DNA from 2 places in the Paludibacterium flexuosum genome. Region 1 is predicted to be linked to the other one. Evidence: predicted binding sites of a transcription regulator. Region 1 holds the regulator's gene; the other holds the start of a gene.
What was found. Region 1 encodes FNR, which switches genes on or off when oxygen is low (the NO sensors DNR and NnrR bind a similar motif). Its sites were predicted from a motif close to TTGATNNNNATCAA; they were not measured.

Region 1 (11,375 bases):
CGACCCGTTTTGCCCCATGACAAAGGCCGGGACACCCAGGTGTCCCGGCCTTTGTCATCCCTCACCTCAGGCCGATACCACCGGACAGACGTGATCCTGGAAGTAGGCCACCGGCCCGGCGCTGGTCAGGCCGATATGAAAGCAGCTCTGACTGGCGAAGGTCTCGCCCGGGTTTTCCAGTGCGCGCAGCATCTCGAACAGCACTTCCACTTCCTTGAAGTTTTTCGCCATCTTGACGTTGCCCTCGATCCACGCCTGCAGCAGATCGGCCTGCGGGTGTTCGCCATCCAGCCGCAAGGCGCAGTTGGGGCAACTGACCAGGCCAATGCCCGGTGGCATGGTGATGCCGCGTTGCTGCAGCTGCTCGCGGGCGAACTGATCGAACTTGCTCAGTTGACGTTGCGCACGACGGCGGATGGCGGTCAGCGACACGCCTTCCTTTTCCGCTGCCGCACCAAAAATCTTCTTCAGGCCGGGATTGTCGCCGGCATGGCTGGTTGGCATGGTTTCATCCTCGAATCAATATCTGGTGTTTCATTCTAGGCAATGCCGTACAGATTGCCGGGGTTTAATTCATAATTTGTTTGAGGTCGAACAATAAATCCAGCGCCTGCCTAGGCGTCAGCGCGTTGGGGTCGATGTCGGCCAGGCGCTCCAGGACCGGATCGGGCTCCGGCTCGGACGCCTGCGGCATCGCCACGGCGAACAGATCCGGTTGCTGGCTGGCGGCCTGATTTTCCAGTTCGACCAGGTAACGACGCGCCTCGCGGATCACCTTGCCCGGTACCCCGGCCAGCTGGGCGACCGCCAGACCGTAACTCTGACTGGCCGGCCCTTCTTCCACATGGTGCAGGAAGACAATGCGGTCCTTGTGCTCGACCGCCGACAGGTGAACATTGGCCACGCTCGGATAGTCGCTGGCCAGCCGCGTCAGCTCGAAATAGTGGGTGGCGAACAGGGTATAGGCACGATTCTTCTCGATCAGTGCCTTGGCAATCGCCCAGGCCAGCGCCAGGCCGTCAAAGGTCGAGGTGCCGCGGCCCACCTCATCCATCAGCACCAGACTCTGCTCGCTGGCGTTGTTGAGGATGTTGGCGGTTTCGGTCATCTCGACCATGAAGGTCGAACGCCCGCCGGCCAGATCGTCCGAGGCGCCGATGCGGGTGAAGATGCGGTCGATCGGGCCGATGGTGACGCCCTCGGCCGGGACGAAACTGCCGATGTGTGCCAGCAGGGTGATCAGCGCAGTCTGTCGCATATAGGTTGACTTACCGCCCATGTTCGGACCGGTGATCAGCAGCAGCTTGCGGGCTGCGCCCAGGCTGGTGTCATTGGCGATGAAGCTGTCTACCTGGCTTTCGACCACCGGGTGGCGTCCGCCGCGGATGTCGAGCACAGGTTGTGAGACAAACACGGGCTCGACATAGCCGCCCGTTTCGGCGCTTTGGGCAAACGCCGCCAGCACATCCAGCGTGGCCACGGCGGCCGCCACCTGCTTCAGCGTGCCGATCCCCGCTGCCAGCGTTTCGAGCAGGGCTTCGTAGAGCTGCTTTTCCAGTGCCAGCGACCGATCCTGGGCCGACAGCGCCTTGTCTTCGAACTCTTTCAGCTCGGGCGTGATGTAGCGTTCGGCATTTTTCAGGGTCTGGCGGCGGCGATAATCGTCCGGCACATTTTCCGATTGTGCCTTGCTGACTTCGATATAGAAGCCATGCACCCGGTTGAACTCCACCTTGAGGGTGGCGATGCCGCTGCGTTCGCGTTCCCGTGCCTCCAGCGCCAGCAGGAATTCGCCGCAATTGGTCTGGATGGCGCGCAGTTCGTCCAGCTCGGCCGAATAGCCATGATTGATCACGCCGCCATCACGCAGAAAGGTTGCCGGCTCCGGCAGCACTGCCTGCTGCAGGGTCTCGATCAGACCGGCTGCACCGGGCAGCGCCGCGGCCAGCTCGGCCAGCAGTCCGCTCTCGTCCTGGGGCAGCAGCGGCGTGATGTCGCCCAGCTTGATCAGCGAATCACGCAGGGCCGACAGGTCGCGCGGGCGCGCCGAGCGCAGCGCGATGCGCGCACAGATACGCTCGATATCCGCCACTTCGCGCAACTCGGCCAGCAAGGTGGCATGACCCGGCAGCAGGGCACGCACGGCGCTCAGACGTTCAGCGATCTTGCCCTGCTGGCGCAGGGGGTGATGCAGCCAGTGGCGCAGCAGACGGCTGCCCATGGTGGTGGCACAGCGATCCAGCAGGGAAAACAGCGTCGGCGAGGGCTCGCCGCGGATGGTTTCGGTCAGCTCCAGATTGCGCCGGGTCGCCGCATCCATGCGGATCAGTTCGCGGCTGTCCTCGACCGCCAGCGACATCAGGTGTGCCGGATTGGCACCCTGGGTGGTCTTGACGTATTCCAGCAGGGCGCCGGCCGCGCCGACGGCCACTTTCAGCTCCTCGGCACCAAAGCCCGACAGGTCGCGCGTGCCGAAATGCCGCGTCAGGGCCTGATGGCTGGACTGCGGGTCAAACTGCCAGGCCGGCAGTTTTTTCTTCGGCAGGTTCAGTTCCTGCAGCAAAGCCAGATCGCAGTCATCGGGCAGGATCAGCTCGGAAGGGCGCAGCCGTTCCAGCTCACTCGCCAGCTCCTCGCTGGCGGTCTCCATCACCTTGAACTCGCCGCTGGCCAGCGACAGCCAGGCCAGTCCCAGCTTTCCCTTGATGGTTTGCAGGGCCAGCACCAGGACATCGCGCTTTTCATCGAGAAAGGCCGCATCCGTGACGGTACCGGGCGTGACAATGCGTGCCACGCGTCGCTCGACCGGTCCCTTGCTGGTGGCCGGGTCGCCGAACTGTTCGGCAATCGCGACCGATTCACCGAGACGAATCAGCTTGGCCAGATATTGCTCGGCGGCATGGTAGGGCACCCCGGCCATCTTGATCGGATTGCCGGCACTGGCCCCGCGGGTGGTCAGCGTGATATCCAGCAGGCGGGCGGCTTTTTCGGCGTCTTCGTAGAACAGCTCGTAGAAGTCGCCCATGCGATAGAACACCAGTTTGTCCTGATGCTCGCGCTTGATGGCGAGGTATTGCTGCATGACAGGGGTGTGTTTGGCTGCGGCGTCTGTCATTGGTGGTGACCCTGATTCCTGGCGGCTGAGCCCGGCGACAGGCCGGGCAGAATGAAAAGAAAAGGGCGAGGGGTGGGACCTCGCCTCATTGGCGCCGCGTCTCGGCGGCATCCGGATGGATTTTCTCACAGCCGGGCGGCCCGGGCTATATGCCGGGCTGCCCTGGCGCTCAGAACTTGTGGCTCAGACTCAGGCTGGTGCTGGTCAGGGTGGTGGCACGTGCGGCCACAGCGGCCCCCGCCTGGGGGGCGAAGATCAGCCGGCCATGAGCGATACCGGCCTGCGTGCGTTTGGAGAGCTGGTAATCGGCCCCGATGATCCACTGACGATAGCCGGTCTGCGGCAGGCGTTCTCCGTTCGTGCGCTGGTCCCAGCCATGTGCCAGTGTCAGTTTTGCTGTGATGGCGCCACGGGTGTGTGCCAGCGAGAGTGCCGCCTGCCGGGTTTGCAGCCGGCTCTCGGCGGCTGACTTCATGCTCCCCGTTGTCCCCTGGGGATGCTGGCTGTCGCCGGAAAAGCCATCGGTCCAGTCATAGCCCCGCGCCTGCTGCCAGGCCAGAGCCAGCAGCCACTGGTCATTGCGATAGCCGGCCTCGAAATAGTGCAGATGAGCGGGCTCCAGTTCGCCGCCCGCCTGGGGACGACACTCTTTCTTGTCCCCGGTCCGGCGCAGACTGCAGGGATTGGCTTCGCGTTGAAAGGCATAGGCGGCAAACCATCCCTGAGCGGCATAGCTCAGGCCCAGCGAAAAAATGTCGGACGGCCGTTCGATCTCCGCCTGCCCTGTGCTGTCACGCGTGGCGTTTTCGCCAAAGCCGTAGCTGAGGCTGGTTTGAAAGCCCGCCACGACCGGAGAGTCATAGGCAATGGCGTTTTTCAGCCGTTTGCCCGGATTGGTGAAGACCTTGAGGGCATCGGCGCCGAAATTCCTCATGCCTTCATGCCCCTGATGACGGTGATGGGCAATGCTGCCGCCCGAGCGCCACTGATTGACCGTGTACAGCCCCTTGAGCGCACTGTTCAGATGTCCCAGGCGCAGGGTGCCCAGCGAGGCATCGCTCAGTCCGGCAAAGGTCTGTCCCGGAGACGGGGCCTTGCTGCCATCCAGCTCGGCCTCCAGCTCGATCTGCCAGAGGGTTTTCAATCCATTGCCCAGCGACTCACTGCCCTTGATGCCGAAATGTGTACCGGCATTGTCCAGCCGGTTCTGGTTCGGCCCCCGCGACAGGGTGTGGCGGCCAAGGCTGCCGTGCAGTTCGCCATACAGCGTGACATCGGCCCAGAGCGGGGCGGACAGCGGGCAGGCCAGCAGGGGGATCCAGCGTAGATGCATGGTATGACTCCTGAATGTGAGTAAAAGGAGTCATACAATTTAAACAGTCTGTTTAAGATTGATAGGGTGCATGGCGCCCGAAGTTTCATGAATTGTCTGATTGCTATATGTCTCAATAAATGGATTGAGCCAAAATCATGAATAACGACAATTTCATGATCTGTCGCAAGAATGTGTCGTGATATGACCACAGTGCGGCATGCCCGAGGCAGATCGGACATGCTAGAATCATTAGCTTAAACATAATTAGTTTGCTAATGATATGCCGACCCAAAACGATCGCTTCAGCGAAGCCCTGGTGCATCTGATGAAAAACTGGCGCAGTGCCCTCGATGCCCGGTTCCGGCCTTTCGGTCTGTCTCAGGCGCGCTGGCAGGTGCTGCTGAAACTGTTACGTGCCGGTCAGCCGCTGGCGCAATGTGATCTGGCCCAGCGCATCGGTATCGAACCGGCTTCGCTGGTGCGGCTGCTGGATGCCTTGCAGAGCGAGGGACTGGTCAGTCGTACGGCCGATCCGCATGACCGGCGCAGCAAACTGGTGTCGCTGACCGGGCAGGGGAGCGCGCTAGGACAGCAGCTGGCGCTGATTGCCGACGAGATGAAAACTGAATTGCTCGGCAGCGTACCTGCCGAGGCCCTGGCCCAAACCATCGAGGTGCTGGAGCAGCTGGAGCAGCTGGCTGCCGCCATGCTGGCGGCGCACACGGCGTCGGATTGTGCACCGGAGTAGGTTTTGAGCCAGGCTCCGGCAAATCAGGTGTTGATCATTGTGGCGGTCATGTCCGCCACCATCATGCAGGCGCTCGATACCACGATTGTCAATGTGGCCCTGCCGCAGATGCAGGGCAATCTCGGTACGACCGCTGATCAGATCAGCTGGGTCTTGACCAGCTATCTGGTGGCCTCGGCGATCTTCATGCCGCTGACCGGCTATCTGACCGATCTCCTCGGTCGGCGTCGGTACCTGCTGTATTCGATTGCCGGCTTCGTGCTGGCCTCCATGCTGTGCGGCGTGGCGCAGAATCTGGCGCAAATTGTGCTGTTTCGCCTGCTGCAGGGGGTCTTCGGCGCCGCACTGGTTCCCTTGTCCCAGGCCATCATGGCGGATACGTTTCCGTTGGCCGAGCGCGGCCGGGCGATGGCCATCTGGGGCATGGGGGTCATGATCGGCCCGATTGGCGGCCCGACGCTGGGGGGCTGGTTGACCGATGTGCTCGACTGGCGCTGGACGTTCTATATCAATGTGCCGGTTGGCCTGATCTCCCTGTGGCTGGCCCGACAGGTGCCGGATACGCCGCGCAGGCAGCGCGACATGGACTGGCTCGGCCTGTTGCTGCTGACCCTGGGCATTGGCGGGCTGCAATTCGTGCTGGACCGGGGGAATACCGAGGACTGGTTTTCCAGTCGGGCCATTGTGGCGGCCACCTTTGCCAGTGTGATCGGCATGGCCGGCTTTGGTTTGCGAGGCCTGCTCTCGCGCCAGAAGCCGCTGTTTGATCTGCATATTTTCCGCGACGGCAATTTTGCGGCCTCCAGCTTCGTGATCACCGCACTCGGGCTGGCCATGTATGGCGCCATGGTGATTCAGCCGATCATGCTGGAAGGCCTGTTCCATTACCCGACCCTGTCGACCGGGCTGGTCATGGCGCCACGCGGCATTGCCAGCATGATCAGCATGATGATGATCGGCCGGCTGGTGTCGAAAGTGGACGTCCGCTATCTGATCGGCACCGGCATCCTGATCGGCGCCTGTGGTACCTGGGTCTGCACGCACTACACGCTGGAGACCAGCACGGCCTGGTTTATCTGGCCGGTACTGCTGCAAGGTTTCGGGTTAGGGATGATCTGGGTGCCGCTGTCGACGCTGGCCCTGTCAACCTTGCCGGCGGCGCTGACCGCCGAGGCAGCAGGTCTGTTCAGCTTGTTGCGTACCATCGGCTCCTCGGTGGGGATTGCCGTGATCACTACCTTCTACACCCGGGACACGCAGGCTGCCTGGAATCATCTGGTTGGGTATTTCAATATCAATAATCCGGCACTGTGGTCATATCTGAATCTGAGCGGGCGCACCGTGCTGGATGAGACCTCGGCCAGCATGCTGGCCAGCGAGCTGGACCGCCAGGCGCACATGGTGGCGATTGTCGATGTTTACTGGCTGATTACCTTCAGCTTCCTGCTGATGCTGCCGCTGGTGCTGATGCTGCGTCAGCGCAAGGGGGTGGTGCACAAGGTAGAGATCGTGGCGGATTGATCCGCCGCCGAGCGCCATGAAAAAAAGCGCCCGTGGGCGCTTTTTTTCATGGCGGTATGGCTTACTTCACGTGCGGCGACAGGATGTGCAGCAGTTGGGCCAGAACCTTCGGGCTGGCTGCCACGATATCACCGGATTCGAACCATTCCTGCTCGCCCTTCATGTCGGTGACGATGCCACCGGCCTCCTGGATGATCAGGCTGCCGGCCGCGATATCCCACGGCTTGAGGTTGAACTCCCAGAAACCGTCCACCCGACCGCAGGCCACATTGCACAGGTCGATGGCGGCGGCACCTTCGCGACGTACGCCGGCGGTACGGCCGATCACGTCCTTGAGCATGCCGAGATAGGTGTCGATATAAGACTGATCCACCACCGGGAAGCCGGTGGAGATGACGCATTCATTGAGGTTGGTACGCTTGCCGACGCGGATGCGGCGGTCATTGAGGAAGGCGCCCACGCCACGCGAGGCGGTGAACAGGTCGTTGCGGTTCGGGTCGTAGACCACGCCCTGCTGAATCTGGCCCTTGTGCGCCAGCGCGATGGAAACCGCGTACTGGGTATGGCCGTGGATGAAGTTGGTGGTGCCGTCGATCGGGTCGATGATCCATTCGTATTCGGCTTGTCCCACACCCTTGGCGCCCGATTCTTCCGCCAGGATGGCGTGCTTCGGATAGGCCTCGAGAATGGTTTCAATGATGGTTTGTTCCGCGGCGCGATCGACCTCGGAAACGAAGTCGTTGTGCTTCTTGCGTTCGACACGGATGGTATCGACATTCATGGAAGCGCGTTGAATCACATTGCCTGCGCGGCGTGCGGCCTTGATGGCCACATTGAGCATCGGGTGCATGGACAGCCTCTAAACTGACAGGGACGGCTCGCGCATGGGCGGGCCGCCGACTGGTATCATCTGGGTTAAGGAACAGGAAAGGCGGCGCATGTGAAGGCCGCATTTCAAAATTATGTCCGCTATTTTAATGTGAAACGGTCAATGAATAAACCCGAAGTCCCTGATTTTTTGAGAAACATCCGAATTGTGCTGGCCAGACCGAGTCATCCGGGCAACATCGGCTCGGCGGCACGGGCCATGAAAACCATGGGTTTGTCGCAATTATGGCTGGTGTCACCGAAAGCTTTTCCCAGTGGTGAGGCCGATGCGCTGGCCTCGGGAGCGGTGGATCTGCTGCAGTCGGCGCAAGTGGTCGATACCCTGGCAGAGGCGCTGAATGGGGTGACGGTTGCCGCGGCGCTGACCAGTCGCCGTCGGGAGCTGACCACCCCGCTGGCCGTGCCGCGCGAGCTGACGCCCGAGCTTCTGGGGCGGGCACAGGCCGGCGAGCAGGTGGCCCTGGTGTTCGGTAACGAGACCTTCGGGCTGTCGATCGAAGAGGTCGAGCTGTGCAATCGCCTGGTGACCATTCCGGGCAATCCGGATTATTTTTCCCTCAATCTGGCCATGGCGGTGCAGGTGATGACCTACGAGCTGTTCAGCCACGTGGGTGTCGGCGTCGATTATCTCAAGCCGAGCGGCCTGGCCGCGACCGCTGACGAGGTGGAAGGCATGTGCGCCCATCTGGATCAGACCATGGCACATATCGGCTACTACGAGCGCCGCAATGGCGAACGGCTGATGCGCCGCATGCGCACCCTGTTCCATCGGGCCGGCGTTCTGCGCGAAGAGGTCGACATCCTGCGCGGCTTCTTCAAGCAGGTGATGCGTGCGGCTGACGGGCATGTTCCTCCCGACAAGTCCTGAGCTGCCCTGGCGCCAGCCTGCGGTGCGTGATCTGGCCTGTCTGCTGACCGGCCGCGCACCCTGGCTCACGCCAGACGACCTGCCCGATGCGCTGCTGCTGGGGGCCGACGGGATGAGGCGCCTGGCGATGCTGGACAACGATCCGGCGCCACTGCGCCGCTGGCTGGCGGCTCGTCCCGTCAGGCGGCTTGGCCACTATGCCGAGCAACTGCTGGCTTTCTGGTTTGACCATTCCCCCCATATCGAGCTGGTTGCGCACAATCTGGTGCTGCGCGACAAAGGGCTGACGCTGGGTGAGTTCGACTTCCTGCTGCGTATTGATGGCCAGCCCTGGCATCTGGAAACCTGCAGCAAATTCTATCTGCAGTGCGGAAAGGGGGCGTCAGGCCTGGTGGGCCCCAGTCTGCGCGATGCCTGGCTGCTGAAACAGGACAAGCTGGCTCAGCAATTGAGGCTGAGTCGCCATGCGCTGGCCCGACAAGTCCTGCCGCCGGGGTTTGAGGCACCGCGCACCGGGGCACTGGTGCGTGGCTGCTTTTTTTACCGTCAGGCGCCTGACGAGGCGGCATTCGCGCCGGCAACCCAATGGCAAGGCTGGATGGCTGACTGCGAACAGCCCTGGCCCTGTCGCGACGCCTCCAGTCGCTGGCTGTGGCTGCCGCGCATGCGCTGGCTGTCGCCGGCGCTGGCCGCCAGCGGCGAGGTGGGGTCGGCACAGGCCCTGCGTGTGCAGATGACACAAGCCGAGGCGCCTCAAATGGTGGCGGAAATGGTGGCAGAGGAGGGGGGATGGCGCGAATTGCGGCGCGGCTTTGTTCTGCCGTCGCGCTGGCCGGATGCCGGGCGGCTGGTGCAGCTGCAGCAGCAAATGCCAACGGGCGCCTGCTGAGCGGCGCCCGTTGTCGGGACTGGCAAGTTACTCCGCGTTGTTGGAGTGGATGCAGCCGGCGATCAGTTGCTTGAGTTCTTCCGGTTTCACCAGCTGAATGTGCTTGTGATCGACGCTGATCCAGCCCTGTTGCTGGAACTTCGACAGCGTGCGGCTGACGGTTTCCAGTTTCAGGCCGAGGAAGCTGCCGATTTCCTCGCGGCTCATGCGCAGGATGAAGTCATTGGCGGCGAAGCCACGGATGGCCAGACGCTGGGACAGGTTGAGCAGGAACGCGGCCAGACGCTCTTCTGCCTTCATGTTGCCAAGAAGCAACATGACGTTCTGATCGCGGACAATCTCGCGGCTCATCAGGCGGAAGAAATGGTGCTGCAGGCTGGGGATGTCGCGACCAAGGCTCTCGATTCGATTGAACGGCAGTTCGCAGACTTCGCTGTCTTCCAGGGCGATGGCATCGCAGCCATGGATGTTGGAAGACACGCCATCCAGCCCCATCAGCTCGCCGGACATCAGGAAGCCCGTGACCTGCTCGCGGCCATCCTGGCTGGAGACGCAGGTCTTGAAGAAGCCGGTGCGCACGGCGAACAGCGACTTGAAGCCCTCGCCGCTGCGGAACAGATACTCGCCCCGTTTGATGCGACGGCTCTGGCGGATGACGGCATCAAGCTGCGTCATCTCTTCGCGATTCAGTCCGACGGGCAGGCAGAGTTCGCGCAAGCTGCAGTTGGAGCAGGAGAGCTTGAGCGCATGCAATTGGATGGTGGTCTGGTCAGTCATGCCGTTTTTTGAGCAACCTTTAATTGAACCTTGACTCTTGTCAAAGCGGAATTCAAATGTTTTCCGCAAATTTACCAGCCCACCACCGGTTTTTCCATCAAATACCGACATGACCACCATCCATTCGTTTTCTCCGGAGCATTTCGAGTTCGATCGACAACTGATCGAACGGCTGGAAGGCTCCGGCCCGAGATACACCTCATACCCGACTGCAGACCGCTTTCATGCGGATTTCGGCGAGGCCGATTATCGTCATTGGCTCAAACAGCGTCGCATCGGGGCGAATAGTAAAGCTGTATCATTATATGCTCATTTACCATTTTGCAATACTGTTTGCTATTACTGTGCCTGTAACAAGATCATCACCAAGGACAAGAGCAAGGCAGATATCTACCTCGACTACCTGGAAAAAGAGGTAGAAATGGTGGCAAATGCCGTCGGTGAGCGAGAAAAAGTCATTCAGTTGCATTTTGGTGGCGGTACGCCGACCTTCTTGTCGGATGCGCAACTCGAACGACTGATGAATATCCTGCGCGGGCATTTCGACTTTTTGCCGGAAGGTGAATATTCCATCGAGATTGATCCGCGCAAGGTGGGGCGCGAGACGATCTTCAAACTGGCGTCATTCGGTTTCAACCGCATCAGTGTCGGGGTGCAGGATCTGGAACCGCGCGTGCAGGAGGCCGTCAACCGGGTGCAGAGCCTGGACGAGACACTGGAAGTGATTCAGGCGGCGCGCGAGGCAGGTTTCAAATCGGTCAGTATCGACCTGATCTACGGGCTGCCGTTTCAGACGCAAAGCTCCGTGGCGCGGACCATTGAGCAGGTCATCGCCATCAGTCCGGACCGCATTGCGCTATACAATTACGCCCACTTGCCAACGCTGTTCATGCCGCAACGGCGTATCGACGAAGCCGACCTGCCGTCGTCTTCAGTGAAATTGGATATTTTACAACACTCGGTGCGTCAACTGACCGAGGCGGGCTATGTGTTCATCGGCATGGATCACTTCGCCAAGCCCGATGATGACCTGGCGGTTGCCTTGCGTCAGGGGCGTCTGCAGCGCAATTTTCAGGGCTATTCCACCTACGCCGACTGCGACATGCTGGCCTTCGGGGTGTCCTCGATCGGCAAGGTGGGACCTTGCTATAGCCAGAACGAGAAAGAGCTGGATGCCTACTATGCGGCGCTGGACGCCGGCCGCCTGCCGGTGATGCGTGGACTGGTGCTGGACAGTGACGACATTCTGCGCCG
Region 2 (11,375 bases), 1.2 Mb from region 1:
AGCGCATCCAGCACCTGGGCGTGCAGGCCGGCGCGTAAATCGCTGCGGGTCAGCGGCGACAGTGTCGTGTCCGGGTCGGTGGGGGCGCCTGCCCGGAGGGCGGCCGCCTCGGCCACAAAGGTGGTCATGAAGCGTTCGGCCACCTCGGGTACCACGATCATGCGCTTGGCGGCATTACAGGACTGCCCGGCGTCGCGGAAGCGCGAGTGTACGGCTTCGCGCGCGGCCGCATCGACATCGGCATCGGCCAGCACGATGAAGGGGTTGCTGCCGCCCAGCTCCAGGACGGTCTTCTTCAGATGTCGGCCGGCCAGTGAGGCCAGATGTCGGCCGGTGGCTGTCGAACCGGTGAAGGCGACCGCATCGGACAGGCGGATGGCCTGCTCGACCTGATCATGGTCGATCCAGGCAATATCCAGTACGGCCAGTCCGGCCTGATGGACACAGTCCAGCAGCAACTGGGTGGACTGCGGTACCACGGGCGCCGGTTTGACCAGACAGGCGTTGCCGGCCATCAGTGCCGGCACGGCAAATCGCAGTACCTGCCAGATCGGATAATTCCACGGCATCACTGCCAGGACGGTGCCCAGCGGTTCGAAAGCAACACCACTGCGACTGCCATTGGTGGGAATCATCAGCGGTTGCAGCAGGCTGGGCGCCAGACTGGCGTAATAGCGAATCAGCTTTTCCGATTTGTCGATTTCGGCCAGGCATTCCGCGGTGCGCTTGCCGACCTCCAGGGTGACCAGGTCGGCCAGTGCCTGGCGGTGCTGCATCAATTGATCCGCCAGGCGCATCATGCGCCCGGCACGCTCCTCGATGTCGAGCCGGGCCCATTCGGCCTGCGCCTGGCGCAGTCGGGCCAGGCAGCCGGGAAGTTGATCGTGCGGCCAGGCGGCCCGGGTAAAGACCACCTCGCCCGTGGCCGGATTGCAGGAAGTAAATGCTGTCATAGCCAGATTGGCTTTATTAGTTGGAAGTAATAGAGCACTTTAACAAAAAGCCCCGCTGCCGGACAGCAGCGAGGCTTGATCAGAGACGGGAAAAGCTCAAACAGCGGGCTTGAAATTCAGTTCCTGCGGCATGGTGCCGGTCAGCAGGTAATCGATGGTTTCACGCACGCTGCGCATGGCGGAACCGAATGGCAGCGGTTCCGAGCCGCGGAAGAACAGGCCCTTGCTGACTTCGCCGCGGAAGGCGGCTGCCAGCTTGAGATCGATGCAGAACTGCCCGACCTTCGACAGACCATCGCGCAAACCACATACCGACAGGCAGTTGAGGCCCTGGGTGCAGCGGCGCGGATCGGCCTTGGCATTGGCCTGCAGCTTGGCTTCGCGGTTCAGGTAGCTCTTCAGGAACGGCGTCAGCACGCCACGTGCCGGCAGGCCGGCCACGCTCATGAACTCGGCGATGTCTTCCGGCCGGGCTTCGGCCAGGGTGCGCTTGAAGTTGTCGTGCGCATCCCCCTCACGGGTGACGGCAAAGGCGGTGCCGACCTGTACGGCCGTGGCGCCCAGTTCGGAGATGAAGGTGCGTACCTTGTCAAAACTGTTGATGCCACCGGCAACGATCAGCGGAATCTTCTCGCGCTCCAGCCCCAGTGAACGGAAGGTTTCGAAGGTTTCTTCCAGTACACGGCGGAAATCGAAACGCTCCTGGCCGAGATCCTGGATCTGGGCCGCGCCCAGGTGACCACCGGCATGTTTCGGATGTTCGATCACGATGGCGTCCGGCAGGCAGTTCTTTTTCATCCAGCGCTTGAGCACGATGCTGATGCCGCGCGATTCGGACAGGATCGGAATCAGGGCGACGTCCGGGTGATCGGCTGTCATTTCCGGCAGGTCCAGCGGCAGACCGGCCCCCATCACCACGGCATGGGCGCCCGACTCGCAGGCCTGGCGAACATAGGCGGCGTGCGAATCCACGGCCTTCATGACGTTGACCGCCACCATGCCATGACCTTCCGAGCGGCTCAGCGCGCCTTTGACCTCGCGATCCAGCGCGATGAGGTTCAGTGCATCCAGTTCGGCCTGGCCCTGGGCCGTGGCCGAACGTGCCATCAGGTCTTCGTGCAGATGGCGCAGGTCGACACTGGCGACCGTGCCGACACCGCCCTCATGTGCCACGCTGCCGGCAAGCCGCTGCGCGGAGATGCCGACGCCCATGCCGCCCTGAACGATAGGCAGCAAGGAGCGACCGCGGATGACGAGGGGGGGGAAAGCATGTTTCATAGGGATGACCCTGTGTCGAGCAAAAACACTAGTTTACAGGAAAATTCCGGCACGTCGGTATTTCTGCCGTGTCAAATTGATGAATCTCAAGGAGAAGTTGGGAAAACGGGCGGGCAGGGAACCTTTGGCTTCGTTCCAGAGGAAGGAAGTAGGGTATTGGCTAAATCCTTGATGATAACGTGTTTTTTCTGAAAAAGATGCCCGTATATGGCTGTCCTAAAGGACAGATTATCAGATTTTTTCCCCTCTCTTACAGTGCGGCTTTCTGCAATCACCGACAGGAGAGAGGACATGATGAACAGCATGACCGTATTGGCTTCCCGCGAGGGTTTTCGTCTGGAGCGGGTGCGTGGCGGGCGCAAGGAAACCGAGTTGTTGCGGTTCCGGCACCGGATTTTCCGCGAGCAGCTGCGCTGGGTGCCTTTGTCGGTGGATGGTCTGGATCGGGATGAATACGATGATTTTTCTGACAATCTCGGCGTGTTCATCCAGCAACGGGTGGTGGGGTCGGTACGCATGACCCCGGGGCATCAGCCTTTCATGCTGGAAAAGGAATTCTCGGCGCTGCTGCCTGACGGCTGGTGTCTGCACAAAGGTGCCGCCAGCGCCGAGATTACCCGTTTTGCCGTGGAGACGGATGCGCAGGGCCGGCGCATTGAGCCCGCCGCCATGCTGCTTTACTACTGTCTGTTCCGCTGGGCCGAGCTACACCAGGTGCGCTGGATGTACTTTGTGGTCGAGCCGGCATTTTACCGGCGTCTGGACCGGCTGGGCTTTCCCATCCGGCCCATCGGCCCGGCGCGGCCGCTTGATGGCGGGGTGGTGTCGCAAGCGGCCTATTTCGACTGGCAGGCCGCCGAGCCGGCGTTCATCCGTTGGCTGCGACAGGCGGTCGAATCCCCTGCTGCAGCCCCAGCACAATCGCATGTGTCCGGTTATTGGCATTGAGCTTGCGGATAATGTTGGCGACATGAAATTTGACCGTGCGCTCGCTGATATCCAGGATGGTCGCGATTTCCCAGTTGGTCTTGCCCCGGCTCATCCAGTGGAAGATGTCGTACTCGCGATTGGACAGCAGCATCGCCGAGGCAGACATCGGCGCCAGGTCGGTGACTCGGCTCATGGCCTGGTGCAGATGGGGCACCAGGCAGTTGAGCATCTCGATCAGCTGGGTATCGCGGGTAATGTCCTCGCCGGTCACCGAGATCACGCAGGCCATGTTCTGCCGGGTGGAGGCGGCGCTGAAGGTGACGCCGGTGCCAAGACCGACCGAGGCGGCTTCGGCGATGAAGCGCTTGGCCAGCGGGCTGCGCGCGCTGGAAAAGGAGTCCTGCCAGAAGATCGGATTGCTGCCCATCGGGTTGTGCAGGATGGGGTCGCAGCTGGCGAGGTTCTCCTGCATGTAATGGTCCAGCCAGCCCAGCGGGTAGCTGACATCAATCAGTTTTTCGACTTTCTGCATGTGCTGCTGGGCATTCAGTCTGCCCAGGGCCAGCACCATGTGTTCCGCCGGCAGCTGACTTTGCAGTCGGTCGAGGAAATCCTTCAGGCCCTGCTCTTCCTCGATGTGTCCAAGAGCATGAATCCACTCCAGTAGCATCCATTGCCGGGAAGCCGGCAGATCTGCAGGCAACGGTCTGGTATTGAGTGTATGAACAGATGTCATGGGCGGTGTAAGCACTGGTAATGAGTATGTTCAAAAATCATAGCAGAGCCGTCTGTCGGACGCAGGGTCTATCGGTCGCCTAAGACGATGATTCTCCCGGCTTTTAGACCAGTTTTGGCCTTGGCTAACACGATTGCTTTGCCTTGGCTGCTGGCCGCAGAGGCAGGATCGGGCTGGCCGCCCGGGCAGGTGCGTCGTGGGGTAAGCGAGACTGGCTGAATTCATATGGCAAGCAGATCTGGCAAGCTTCATGTCTTCGACATTTATTTCCGATGCATGCCGAGGGCGCTGGCATCCCTGCAGTTGCAAGCCAAAATGCGGGAAAATTGTCAGAAACTACGTATTTTTGCTATTAACTTTTTACTTTAATAACTACAAATATTGGTGTAACCTTTTTTAAGAATATACATTTAATAATGACTTTGGCAATGCTTATGTCATGCGATCGACGTCGCATGTCAGGGGCTTTGCTGAAACACGGACCATCGCTGAGTTATGGATACCCTGAAAGCCCTAATGGTCTTCATGACCACTGCCGAAAACGGCAGCTTTTCCGACGCCGCCCGCAAGCTGGGCGTGTCGCCGGCCGCCATCAGTCAGAGCATCGCCCGACTGGAGCAGGAGCTGGAAGTCCGGCTGTTTAACCGCACCACGCGTCAACTGACCCTGACCGAAGATGGCCGGCGCTTTTATGCGCAATGTCGCGGCCCGGTCAACAATCTGGACTCGGCGATCAACCAGCTCAAGGCGAGCCGTGATGAGCCGGCCGGACACCTGCGTGTCAGCATGCCCAATTCGTTTGGCCGTCGCTTCATCCTGCCGCTGATGGAAGAGTTCTGCGATCTGTATCCGAAGATCAAGGTGTTTTTCGGTCTGGACGATAACTTCAGCGATCTGGTCGAAGACGGTTACGATGTCGGCGTACGTACCGGCATGATGCCTGACTCGCGCATGGTGGCGCGCAACCTGGCGCAGATGCCGCTCTATGTCGTAGCCTCGCCTTCCTACTGGAAGCGATTCGGTCGCCCTGAAAAGCCGGAAGATCTCGCCAATCACGACTGCATCAACTTCCAGTTCCCGACGTCGGGACGGCTGTTCAAGTGGGAGTTTGATCGCTCCGGCGAGCGCATCCCGCTGGAAGTCACCGGTACCTATACCCTGAATGAGATGGAGGCCGTATGCGAACTGGCCCGCCTCGGTATGGGTGTGGCGCAACTGCCGGGTCATGAGGTGGTGCATTACATCCGCACCGGCGAACTGGAAGCCGTTTTGACCGACATGGTCTCACTGGAGCGCTCGATCTATATCTGTTTCCCGCACCGCGATCACATTGCCCCGCGCACGCGGGTCTTTGTCGATTTCGTCGTGGAGAAACTGGCGGATCATCCGGACATCATTGCCGATCTGCCCGGACTGGACCTGACGGCCAAGCGTTCGGCCCTGCGCCAGCAGGTCGACCTGTGATTCGCGGGCACTGAGGGCGCGGCGCGCCCGACCTCCGATACTGCAGTACCGACGGGGTCAGGTCTTGTATTTTGCATCCGGATGCAAAATACAAGACCTGACCCCTTGTTTTTGATCCCTTCTCCTGTTTGACACTGTCAGATTTTGTACTCACTTTTCCCTTCTGAAGGCGATGCCGCTGGGCAGATGGCGTGTCATGCGTTAAACATATTAAACATGAGGATAATATTTTAATCGCCGCCACAGGGGACTTCTTATGCGCTCAGCCGTCAACCATCCGGCTTCTTACTACGCTGCCTCGGCCAATCCGTCACCTGCTCGTGCCGAGTTGCAGGGGAGCGAGCAGGCGGATGTCTGCATCATTGGGGCAGGCTATACCGGCCTGTCGGCCGGGCTGGCACTGGCTGAGGCCGGTTACCGTGTCATTGTGCTCGAGGCTGCGCGGGTTGGTTATGGTGCCTCCGGACGCAACGGAGGGCAGATCGTCAACAGCTACAGCCGCGATCTGGATGTGATCGAGCGCCGCTATGGCCGGGCCCAGGCCCAGGCACTGGGAGCGATGGCTTTTGAGGGCGGGCGCATCATTCGCGAGCGGGTGGCGCGCTACAACATTCAGTGTGATCTGAAACCGGGCAATATTTTTGCCGCGCTGACCAGCAAGCAGCTGGATGAGCTGGCTGCCAAGAAGGCGCTGTGGGAGCGCTATGGTCATCGCGGACTGCATTTGTTGCAGGCTGACGGCATTCGCGAGCATATCGGCAGTGAGCGTTATGTCGGCGGTCTGCTGGATGACTGGGGTGGGCATCTCCATCCGCTGAATCTGGCGCTGGGCGAGGCGGCGGCGTTCGAGTCACTCGGTGGGCGGATTTTTGAGCAAAGTGCCGTGACGCGACTGCAGCAGGGTGATCCGGCGATCGTGCATACCGCCCGGGGGCAGGTGACGGCCCGCTTTGTCATTGTGGCCGGCAATGCCTATCTGGGAGATCTGATTCCGGCCCTGGCGGAAAAAAGCCTGCCCTGCGGTACCCAGGTCATTGCCACCGAGCCTTTGTCGGCGGCTGAGGCCGCGCGCCTGTTGCCCACCGATCACTGTGTGGAGGATTGCAACTTCATGCTGGACTACTTCCGGCTCAGTGCGGACCGGCGCCTGCTGTATGGTGGCGGCACGGTCTACGGGGCCAGGGACAGTGCGCGCATTGAGGCACAGATCCGGCACAATTTGAGCAAGACCTTCCCGCATCTGTCCGATGTGCGCATCGCTTATAGCTGGACCGGCAATTTCCTGCTGACCCTGTCGCGTCTGCCGCAAGCCGGTCGCCTGGGCAGTAATCTTTATTTCTCACAGGGGTGCAGCGGACACGGCGTGACCTACACCCATCTGGCTGGGTGTCTGCTGGCCGAGGCGATACAGGGGCAAAGTCAGCGACTGGATGCCTTTGCCGCGCTGCCTCATCACAACTTCCCGGGAGGACGCCTGTTGCGCGTGCCGATGCTGACACTGGGGGCCTGGTATTACGGCTGGCGCGACCGTCTGGGGATTTGACCGTCCGGGCAGGGCCAGGGCCCTGCCGAGACTCAGGCGGCCATGAAGCGGCCGAGCGGGGTACTGCTCCAGTCGACACTGTCGAGCAGGTTTTTGACGATCAGTCCCAGCTCGGTATCGCCTTCAATCACCAGTTTGCGATTGAAGAACAAGGTGTCCGGGTCTTCTTCGCGCAGCATCATGCGGGCAAAGTCGGCGGCATTGGCAGCAAAGCGCAGATCTGCGGCCTCGCCGGACTTGTCGACCTTGAAGCCTTGCTCATCGGCACAAAAGCGCAGGCTGATGCCGGCATCCAGTACCTGGACCTCAAAGCGGCGTCCGGCCAGCAGACTCATGTCGGCGGGCAGTACCCCGCGCTTGACCAGCTGGTTCAGACCGGCCGCCAGGACAAAGGCCGGCGGCGTGGCCGGCAGCCGGGTCAGCAGTTTGCCCAGTCGGCTGGGCAGGACGAAATCAGGCACATGCATGAGCTTCTCCTTGCTGGGCAATCCCGGCGGTGCCTCGCCAGTAGCCATCGACACGTATTCCCCCGGCCTGCGATGCCGCTTGCGTCAGCAGGGCGGTGTCGGCGGGGGCGCCTTGCAGCAGGGCAGCCACATGGGTCACCAGCTCGGCGCAGCCCTCCGCCTGAGGGCTTAGTCGCACGGCATCAACGCCGATGCTGCGGATATCGTCCAGATACGGCCAGAGCGACTGACAACCGGCAGACATGGTCTGAATGCCATTGATCGTCAGGAAGTCCTGGCTTTCGCGGGTGGCGAGGGTCAGTCCCTGCGGGTGTTCCAGACAGCGGAATTCGCAGCTGTCTTTCTTCAGGTTGTAATGCCGGGCTGTGAAGCAGCGCGAAGACAAGGCCAGCGGCAGCTTGCCCCAGGCAAACAGCTCGGTTTCCACTTCGGGCTGTGTGGCCAGAATGGCCGCCAGGGTGTCACGGTCCATTTCCACCGGCGGTACCCAGCGGGTGGCGCCGAGGCGGTGATAGAGTGCGAGCGTCTCGGCGTTGTAGATGTTCATGTGCGGGCCGGCGACGAAGGGCAGTCCGGCCTGGTGCGCCAGTCGCGCTGCGCCCATGTCATTGGCCTCGATGGCCAGGTCGCCTTGTTCGACCAGCTTGCGCACCCGTTTGAGATCAGATTCGCTTTCGATCAGGGCCAGGCAGGACAGCACACAGCGCTTGCCGGCAGCCTGCAGGTCTTGTGCCAGGCCAATCCAGTCGTCCGAGCGCAGTTGCTGGCGGCGGCTGCACACGACTTCACCCAGATAAATGGTATCGACCGGCCATTGTGCCGCTTCGGCATAAAACGACATGACGGTATCGCGCGGCCAGAAGAACAGGATCGGGCCGAGGGTCAGTTGCATTGCTTGATTGTTCATGGCGGTGTGCTTCTCACTTCCACGGGCGGCTATAGGCGCCCAGTGTTTGCTGATGACCTTCCGAGACCTTGCCCAAGGCCTGTTGCCAGGCAGGCTTGACGCTGAAACGCTGGCTGTCGCGTGCGGCATCGAGGGCTTCGCGCAGTGTACGCGTCACCTGCGCCACATAGGCCGGGCTGCGCTGGCGTCCCTCCACCTTGATGGCGGCCACGCCGATGTCGATCAGTTCGGGCAACATCGGCAGTACGTTGAGGCTGGTGGGCTCTTCCAGGGCGTAATAAGTATCGCCATTGACGTCAAAACGACCTTTGCACAGGGTGGGATAGCCGGCCGGGTCGGTCTTGCCGTACTGGTCGATCAGAATCTCGTTCAGTCTGGCATTCAGGTGTTCCGGACCATGTTCCCAGCGCACGAAACGGGCCGGCGAGCAGACGCCGTGGGTATTGGGGGATTCGCCAGTGGCATAGGAGGACAGCAGGCAGCGCCCTTCGACCATGACACACAGACTGCCGAAGCCGAAAACTTCGATTTCTACATCGGTCTTGTCGATGACCTGACGCACCTGATCGAGTGTCAGCACGCGCGGCAGGACTGCACGCCGGATGCCGAACAGGTCGCGCGCCAGATTAATGGCTTCGTAATTAGTGGCTGAGCCCTGTACTGACAGGTGCAGGCGCAGATCCGGGTGGGTGCGTACGGCGTAATCCATCAGGCCCGGGTCGGCCAGGATGACCGCATCCACGCCGAGGGAAGCGGCTTCGTCAATGGCCCGTTTCCATTGGCTGATGTCGGCGCCCTGGGCGTAGGTGTTGATGGCCATCAGCACCTTGCGCTTGCGGTCATGGGCATAGCGAATGCCTTCACGCGCCGTTTTGTCATCAAAATTGAGGCCGGCAAAATTGCGGGCATTGGTGCCATTTTTCAGGCCGAAATACACGGTATCGGCGCCATGGTCGACAGCGGCTTTCATGGCCGGCAGGCTGCCGGCCGGACATACCAGTTCCGGCAAAGGGCGAGGGGTCGTCATGACGGGAGTAACGGATCTTGTGGGAAACCGCCCAAGCCTAGCAGAGGCGGGCGTACCGGCTTTTGCGTTGCATCAAGCGCTCGCCCGGGGACGTGGGTCTTTCTCCGCCAACCCCGGCCCTGCTGCTAAACTGATGCCATTCAAATCACCCTGAACGCTTGCTCATGCTGCATCTCTATCAGTCCAACCGTCTGGAGCATCTCGGTACCCTGTTTACCGGGATGGTGCAGGCGGTGCCTTTGTCCGATCCGTTTCAACCCGAGGTGGTGATGGTGCAAAGTCGCGGCATGGGGCGCTGGCTGACGCTGGCGACAGCCAGCGCCAGCGGCATTGCCGCGCATCTGCAGTTCGTGCTGCCGGCGGGCTATGCCTGGCGTCTGATGCGCCAGGCTCTGGGGGATTTGCCCGAGCAATCTGCCTTTGCGCCAGAGGTGCTGACCTGGCGGCTGACAGCCTTGCTGCCCCAGTTGCAGGAGCCGGTCTTTGCTCCGGTCCAGCACTATCTGCAGGGGGGGGAGCGGGCGGTGTTTGAGTTGGCCGGCTGCGTGGCCGATATTTTTGACCAATACCTGGTGTTTCGTCCGGACTGGATTCGCGCCTGGGAACGGGGAGAATTGCAGGGGCTGGGGCCGGACGAGGCATGGCAGGCGGCTTTGTGGCGCCGGCTGGCTGACGAAGTGCCGGGCATGCACCGGGTGCGCATGAGCGATGCCTTTCTGGCCGCGCTGACATCCGACATGCTGCCGGAGCGCATCACCCTGTTCGGCATTGCCAGTCTGGCGCCGATGTATCTGGCACTGGTGCGGCGACTGGCCGAGCTGACCGATGTCTGCCTGTTCCTGCTCAATCCCTGTCAGGAGTACTGGGGCAATATTGTCGATGCCCGCGGCCAGCTGCGCCTGAGCGGTCAGGGGCTGGATGTGGCACCGGACCATCCGCTGCTGGCTTCGCTGGGTAAGCAGGGCCGGGATTTCTTCGATCTGGTGTCGGAGAGCATGCATGAGTCGTTGCCGGCATTCGCGGCACCGCAAGGCAATCGTCTGCTCAATCGCCTGCAGCGCGACATGCTGACCTTGCAGATGCCGGCGCCCGAGGCCGTGGCTGCGGATGACTCCATCGAGATTCATGCCACCCATGGCGCCATGCGCGAACTGGAAGTGCTGAAAGACCGCCTGCTGGCGCGTTTTGCTGCCGATCCGACCCTTACGCCGGCGGATGTCGCCGTTCTGACGCCGGATATCAATCAGTACGCCCCCTATATCGATGCAGTGTTCGGGGCCCGTCCCGATGCCCCGGGGATTCCCTACAGCATTGCCGACCGGCGTATCGAGCGTGATGTGCCGCTGCTGTCGACCCTGTCGGGGGTGCTGACCTTGCTGGACAGCCGTTTCCCGGCCGATCGGGTCATGGCGTTGCTGGATTGTCCCGCCTTGCTGCGCCGCTTCGGGCTGACGCCGGCCGATGTACCCCTGATCCAGGGCTGGGTCGAGCAGGCTGCCATTCGCTGGGGGCGCGATGCGAATCACAAGGCCGAGCTGGGTTTGCCGGCCGATCCGCTGTTTACCTGGCGCTGGGGGCTGGATCGTCTGCTGCTGGGCTGTGCTCTGCCGCCCGCCATGGCCGGCAGGGAGAGTCCCCTCTGGCAGGACCTGCTGCCACTGCCCCTGGCGAGCGGTGGCGACAGCGAGGTACTGGCACGCTTCTCCGCCCTGTACGACACGCTGGATGGTTGGGCGCGACAATGTGCCGAGCCTGCGGATGCCGAGGGCTGGCAACAGCGCCTTCAGGCCTTGGCGGCGGATCTGTTGCTGGTCGATGAAACAGAAGAAGACGCCCTGCAGATCTGGCGCGAAGCACTGACCGCCCTGGTGCAGGAGGCGCTGGCCGCCGATTTTGCCCGGCCATTTGGCCTGGCGGTACTGCGCGACTGGCTGTCGCGCCGCTTGAGCCAGCCTTCGGCGGGGGGCTTTCTGACCGGCGGAGTGACCTTCTGCGCCATGGTGCCGATGCGTTCCATTCCTTTCCGTGTGCTGTGCCTGATCGGGATGAATGACGGCGCCTATCCGCGCG

Region 2: a site for FNR is predicted at 2,308-2,321, ahead of AACH39_RS14010 (nitronate monooxygenase family protein). Genes of this name have one in related genera too.

What each region holds. Positions count from the first base shown of each region.
Region 1 covers NZ_AP029060.1:1,699,074-1,710,448, reverse strand. Annotated here, with positions in the region: gene aceK (bifunctional isocitrate dehydrogenase kinase/phosphatase) at 1-20, shown strand, start outside; gene AACH39_RS08070 (hypothetical protein) at 67-504, opposite strand; gene mutS (DNA mismatch repair protein MutS) at 569-3,115, opposite strand; gene AACH39_RS08060 (porin) at 3,285-4,448, opposite strand; gene AACH39_RS08055 (MarR family transcriptional regulator) at 4,711-5,178, shown strand; gene AACH39_RS08050 (DHA2 family efflux MFS transporter permease subunit) at 5,206-6,699, shown strand; gene AACH39_RS08045 (inositol monophosphatase family protein) at 6,761-7,549, opposite strand; gene AACH39_RS08040 (RNA methyltransferase) at 7,691-8,455, shown strand; gene AACH39_RS08035 (DUF1853 family protein) at 8,433-9,344, shown strand; gene fnr (fumarate/nitrate reduction transcriptional regulator Fnr) at 9,372-10,121, opposite strand; gene hemN (oxygen-independent coproporphyrinogen III oxidase) at 10,231-11,375, shown strand, end outside.
Region 2 covers NZ_AP029060.1:2,931,126-2,942,500, forward strand. Annotated here, with positions in the region: gene AACH39_RS14005 (aldehyde dehydrogenase family protein) at 1-953, opposite strand, end outside; gene AACH39_RS14010 (nitronate monooxygenase family protein) at 1,050-2,231, opposite strand; gene AACH39_RS14015 (acyl-homoserine-lactone synthase) at 2,523-3,179, shown strand; gene AACH39_RS14020 (LuxR family transcriptional regulator) at 3,100-3,897, opposite strand; gene AACH39_RS14025 (LysR family transcriptional regulator) at 4,393-5,361, shown strand; gene AACH39_RS14030 (FAD-binding oxidoreductase) at 5,618-6,904, shown strand; gene AACH39_RS14035 (SCP2 sterol-binding domain-containing protein) at 6,937-7,371, opposite strand; gene AACH39_RS14040 (U32 family peptidase) at 7,358-8,278, opposite strand; gene AACH39_RS14045 (peptidase U32 family protein) at 8,292-9,305, opposite strand; gene recC (exodeoxyribonuclease V subunit gamma) at 9,470-11,375, shown strand, end outside.